2 regions of the Kluyvera chengduensis genome follow, and region 1 is predicted to be linked to the other one. Evidence: riboswitches for the same ligand, from Rfam matches in the RefSeq annotation. Region 1 holds a riboswitch; the other holds the start of a gene.
What was found. A riboswitch is a leader RNA that binds a small molecule or an ion and turns the genes downstream of it on or off. The one in region 1 is predicted to bind cobalamin.

Region 1 (3,110 bases):
AGTTTGGTAGCCATATGCTGTCTCGTAGTCTTTATCGAACAGGTTGGCTATTTTACCACGAACGGTCAGGTGTGAGGTGACAGGATATGACAATCCGATATCCCACAGACTCACGCCCCCCATTTTAACTCGACTAGAGGTGTTTGTTGTCTCGTCGTAGTTATTGTCATAGCGCTGCCCCAAATATTGGTAAGCGATATTCCAACCGAGATCGTAAACCTGCCCAGTTAACTCATACTTCACCTGCTGTTTCGCACGACGAGCAAGAACCTGGTTGGTTTCGTCATCACGCGGATCAACATACTGCAGCGTCAGGTGATGTTCTACCGGGCCGGTCGTGATGTTCCCCGTCCACTCAACGCCTTTAATGGTGGCCGACTTCACGTTGACGTACTGGCTGTAATTACTCGAGCTTTTATAATCAATCAGGTTTTGAATTTCATAGTGGTACGCAGAGAGCTTCCAATCCAGCGGTCCAGTAATCCCGTCAATTCCTGCTTCCCACTGCTTAGATTCTTCGGGTTGCAGATTCGGATTGGCAATGATGCCTCGGTTGCTTCCATATCCATAACGCGCTGCACCATACTGCTGTCCCAAAGAGGGTGCCAGGAAGCCGGTGCCATAAGAAAGCGTTGCGCGGTAACCATCAACAAATTCCCAACCCGCAGCAGTTTGCCACGTACCGTGCCAGCCAAACTGTTCATCGTGGTCCTCACGGCCCGATGCTTCCAGCGTCACGGTATCGATCTGCTGCTGACCGGTCAGGTAAAGCCCTGTCGTATCACGTTTATAGGCATCGGTTTTTGTCGTACTGCCGGACACCAGCTTTTCCTGCTTCCAGTCCACACCACCGCTAATCGCCCCGTGCCCAACCTCAAAATTGTTCCCCCACTGGATATAACGCTGTTCCATATCATCCAGCGTGGCTTGACCAGCATAGCGGCCGAGGTTATTCGTGTAGTTATAGTCTTTAAGATGCTGATAGTTAGCGATCAGTTGAGAAGAATAGATACCGGAGTTGTATCGCAGCCCGGTATCCCAGGATTGGTTGTAGTTCTGAGCTTCGTCATTACCTTCAGGAGAGCCATACATCGTATTCTGATCGTAATCACTGTTGGCCGTGTATCCATAACCACGGAAGAAGCCCGAGAAGTTCTCGTCAAACTTATGCTGCACGGCGCCCCAGAACAGTTTATTGCGATAGCCATCTCGGTCACTGTCACCGCTGTAAGCCGAATCAGGGACAATATTAAACCCCTTGGTCGTCTGATAAGCGCCCGCCGCCGTTATCATCGTGTCACCAAAGCGTTTATTCACCGCACCGTCATAAGTCTGGTAGCCATTCGAACCCATCCCGGCATTGATCTGTGCGCGTTCATCATCACTCATGGTAATGATGTTAACCACACCGCCAATAGCACCCGATCCATAAACAGCAGAACGCGGGCCACGGATATACTCAATACGCTGCACCAGCGAGACCGGAATCTGGCTAATATCGATACCGTTGGAAATACCCGGCCGCGCCATTGGGATCCCATCAATCAGCACCAGCACATGACGCGCTTCGGTACCACGCACATAGAGGTAAGAGCTATTTCCCATGCCACCGGTCTGCGAAATATCGACTCCCGGCAGCCGGCGCATCACATCATTAAGATCTTTGGACTGCCAGCGCTGAATATCCTCACGCGTAACCACATCGGTTGGGGCCAATACCGTATTAACCGGCTGTTGAAAACGGGTGCCCGTTACCACCATCGAGTCAGAATTGCTGTCTTGCGCCCAGCCGGAAAATGCCGTGACGGATAACGCCGTCATCAGCGAAGCTTTTTTAATCATTTTTAAAAGCATCCAAATAGAAAAGGGATGCCGCAGGTTTCATCAGTTGCTCGCGACGATAAAACCCCATGCGACGTTATCCGGCAGGTCTTCGGGCTTGGAGGCTATATAAAGAGGTGATGACTTCCCACGGCACGCCGCAGTGTCTGCATTAAATGCGCTCACCTCTTACCTTCCTTACCGCTGCGCGTCAGCCCCAGATTTACACTGGGTTCCCTTTTAACTCACAGGACCGGTACGGGGATGCTACATTTAGTTACATATAGATGTCCAGACTGCTATTTATGATTTTCACCGTCATCGGCGCTGGACATCCCCTGAACAAGCCCTACAATCCCCGCGTACTTTTATTATTCAGGATGCATCATGACCCCCGAACATCTCCCAACCGAACAGTACGACGCTCAGCTCGCCGAGAAAGTCACTCGCCTGCAAACAATGATGACGCCGTTTAGCGCTCCCGCGCCGGAGGTGTTTCGCTCGCCGGTCAGCCACTACCGTATGCGCGCGGAATTCCGCATCTGGCACGACGGTGATGACCTGTACCACATCATGTTCGATCAGCAGACCAAGAACCGCATCCGCGTAGATTCTTTCCCTGCGGCAAGCCAGCTAATTAACACCCTGATGACCGCCGTGCTCGACGGCGTTCGCGATAATCATACGCTGCGCCACAAGCTATTCCAGATTGACTACCTCACCACCCTGAGCAATCAGGCGGTGGTTTCGCTGCTGTATCATAAAAAGCTCGACGACGAGTGGCGCGAACAGGCCGAAGCGCTGCGTGACGCACTGCGCGCACAGGGGCTGGACGTGCACCTGATTGGTCGCGCGACCAAAACCAAAATCGCGCTGGATCAAGACTATATTGACGAGCGCCTGCCGGTTGCGGGCAAAGAGATGATCTATCGTCAGGTAGAGAACAGCTTCACCCAGCCGAACGCCGCGATGAACATTCAGATGCTGGAGTGGGCGCTGGATGCTACGCAGAATTCAAACGGCGATCTGCTGGAACTCTACTGCGGTAACGGTAACTTCTCGCTGGCGCTGGCGCGCAACTTTAACCGCGTACTGGCAACCGAAATTGCCAAACCGTCCGTGGCAGCAGCGCAGTACAACATTGCGGCCAACCAGATAGACAACGTGCAGATTATCCGCATGGCGGCAGAAGAGTTTACGCAGGCGATGAACGGCGTACGGGAATTTAACCGTTTGCAGGGAATTGACCTGAAAAGCTATCAATGTGAGACGATTTTCGTCGATCCACC
Region 2 (3,110 bases), on a different contig from region 1:
GCCATCGCCAGCGGCGCGCCGCCGAGCAGCAAGAAGAACAGCGGCGCGATAATGCCGTCGACGGTGTTTTCCGCCACCGTCTCCACCACCGCGCGGTTAATCTGCTCGGGCTGAAGCTGTGACGTATCGCGCCCGACAATCCACGACAGCTTGATGCGGCTCTCGGCAAGGTCGCCTGCCCGTAAGGGGCGTTCAACCGCCAGCGCCGACTGCGCCAGGCAGCGCCCGGCCAGTACGGTGAAAATCATCCATACCTCAACGCCAAAGCCCAGCCACGGATGCACGCTCGCGGCGAGGTGCAGCACGCCCCAGGCAACGGCGTAGGTCAGCCCCACCACCACCAGCCACATCATCCCGCCGCCGATACGCAGCGCAAGGTCGGAATGACAAACCCGACGCACCGTGCGCTGCACGGCGTTAATCAGGTTGCCTATCCAGCGCACCGGATGCGGCCAGTTTTGCGGGTCGCCGATGATGAAATCGAGCACCCACGCCAGACACCAGGCCAGCAGCGTCATTGGGCGCTCCTGGCGGCGGCAAACCAGCGGTTGAGCATCGACGGGTTCTGGGCGAAATGGAGGTGCAGATAGCTGGCAAAGGTGTTCCCGCGCTGCCAGCCGCCGGACCACTGCTGGAGCACCGCGCCGTCGCGGGTTTTGCGACACGCCATCACCGCGGGGGTCTGGGCGGTAAAATCAGAGTAGTGGAATTCGTGGCCGCGCAGTATGTCGCCGGGGGCGGCGAGCAGCGTCTGCTGCTGCGCCTGCGCTTCGCAGTAGCCAAAGCGGGTCAGCCGGGCGCCCATTTTGCTGTGGCCGGGCAGAATATCGGCCATCGCATGGATATCACCGTTTTTATCTTCCAGCGTGGTGCCGAGGTACATCAGGCCGCCACACTCGGCGTAAATCGCCACGCCGCGCTCGTGCGCCGCGCGCAGTTGGGCCAGCATCGACTTGTTACCTGCGAGCGCCTGGGCGTGCAGTTCCGGGTAGCCGCCGCCGAGCCAGATCATCTGGCAATCGGGAAGATGATCGTTATGCAGCGGGCTAAAGCGCACAATCTTCACGCCAGCGCGCGCCAGCAGCGCCAGATTGTCCGGGTAGTAGAAGTTGAAGGCTTCATCATCGGCAAGCGCCAGGGTCAGCCCCTCTCCGCAGAGCGGTTCCTGCGGCCACTGACCGGCGGGCAGCACGTGCAGTTCCGTGAGTTCCAGCAGCCTGTCGATATCCAGCGTACGCGAGAGCGTCGCGGCGAAATCCTGCCACGGTTGCTTCTCAATCGCGGATTCACGGGCGGTCACCAGCCCCAGATGGCGTTCGGGCAGCGCCACGCCTTCCGCGCGCGGCACGTAGCCCAGTACCGGCAGCGCGCAGTAACGTTCGATGGCGCTTTTCAGCAGCTGAAAATGGCTCTCGCTGTTGACGCGGTTAACGATAACGCCCGCGATGTTGAGGCTCGGGTCGAAGTGCTGGAAGCCCATCACCGTGGCGGCAATGGAGGTGGAGACCGCTTTGCCGTCGACCAGCAAAATCACCGGGCAGCCTAGCTGTTTGGCCATCGCCGCGCTACTGCAATAGTGAGGGTCGGTGCCGTAGCCGTCGTACAGCCCCATCACGCCTTCAATCACGGCGATATCGGCCTGCTGCATATGTTCGCTGAACAGCGCATTGAGGATGGAGGTGGGTAGCATGAACGCGTCGAGGTTGCGCGAGGCAACGCCGCACAGCGCGGTATGCCAACCGGTATCGAGGTAGTCCGGCCCCACTTTATAGGGCTGTACCCGCAGGCCGCGCTGCTGGAGCAGCGTCAGCAGGCCGAGCGTCACCGTGGTTTTCCCACAGCCGCTACCGGTGCCGGCGAGAACGAATGCATGCTGTCTGGCTGCCATACCCTAACCCTATTGAGGGTGGATTTTGGGTATAGCCGCGCGCGCGCCCGGCCTGACGACCGTGCGACGCAAAGCAACCCGCTTCCCACCGAAGCTGTTGAAATAAACCAACAGGCAGGTCTTCTGGCTCAGCGTCATCCTCACCCGGCCTTCCCGATCGGTCGATCAGTGGTCATTACGGGGTCGTCAGCATTACAGCAGCGGGGGCTGCGGAGGATTTACACCTCCTTCCCTGGCATATTATCGATGCCAAACCTGTTGATTGCAGATTTATGCCGACACGATGGCCCACATAAAATAAAAGCAGGTTACTCTAGCGCCCCGGTAAAATGATTTCGTTGCGCTGCGACAATACCGGTATATTTATTTACGGTAGTTATATTTAGAACCACAAGGCAAGGGAAATCATGAGCGTTGCGCGCTGTCCGGGCTCCTGCGGAGAGCTGATTCAGGGCTGGATTCTGGGCAGTGAAAAGCTGATCTCCTGCCCAATAGACTGGTACAGCACGGTGGAAGTCTGCCGGGGAACGCCGCGCCCTGATGAGCGCCCGCTCACGCGCCGCATGGTCAATACGCTGCTGGCTCGCTGGGATTATCCCCTCAGCATGAGCCAGACGCTGCGCATTGAAGTGGACTCTACGCTGCCGATTGCCAAAGGGATGGCGAGCAGCACCGCCGACCTCGCCGCTACGGCGGTCGCCACCGCGATGCATTTGGGCCATTCACTCAGTGAATCCGATCTCGCCGCGCTTTGCGTCTCGCTTGAGCCAACGGACAGCACCCTGTTTCGCTCGCTGACGCTGTTCGACCACCTTCATGCCCGCACGCAGATTGCCTGCAAGCCCGCCCCCGAGTTTGATTTGCTGGTGCTGGAAAGCCCGCGCGTTCTGCGGACCGCCGACTATCATCGCCAGCCGCGCGAAGCCGTGCTCAAGGCTCACGCCAGTACGTTGGCACAGGCATGGGAAAACATCCAGACGGCCTGCGAAAGTAACTGTGCCAGCCTGCTGGGAGAGGCCGCTACGCTCAGCGCCATCGCCAGCCAGACGCTGCTGCCCAAGCCGGGCTTTGACACGCTGCTGGCGCTGGTTGAGTCCTGCGGGTTATACGGTCTGAACGTCGCACACAGCGGCAGCGTGGTCGGGCTGCTGCTCGACCGCTGTCGTCATGATGTGGAGTATGTGAAATGGTCGCTGGCGCAAAGCGGGCTCGCCGACGTCTG

Region 2: another riboswitch for cobalamin. It lies ahead of ACH1XZ_RS14690 (cobyrinate a,c-diamide synthase); the one in region 1 lies ahead of btuB (TonB-dependent vitamin B12 receptor BtuB).

What each region holds. Positions count from the first base shown of each region.
Region 1 is NZ_JBIQOI010000012.1:1,166-4,275, forward strand. Features, by position in the region: gene btuB (TonB-dependent vitamin B12 receptor BtuB) at 1-1,842, opposite strand, end outside; gene murI (glutamate racemase) at 1-14, opposite strand, end outside; cobalamin riboswitch at 1,908-2,094, opposite strand; gene trmA (tRNA (uridine(54)-C5)-methyltransferase TrmA) at 2,209-3,110, shown strand, end outside.
Region 2 is NZ_JBIQOI010000005.1:118,822-121,931, reverse strand. Features, by position in the region: gene cbiB (adenosylcobinamide-phosphate synthase CbiB) at 1-518, opposite strand, end outside; gene ACH1XZ_RS14690 (cobyrinate a,c-diamide synthase) at 515-1,888, opposite strand; cobalamin riboswitch at 1,985-2,162, opposite strand; gene ACH1XZ_RS14685 (L-threonine kinase) at 2,296-3,110, shown strand, end outside.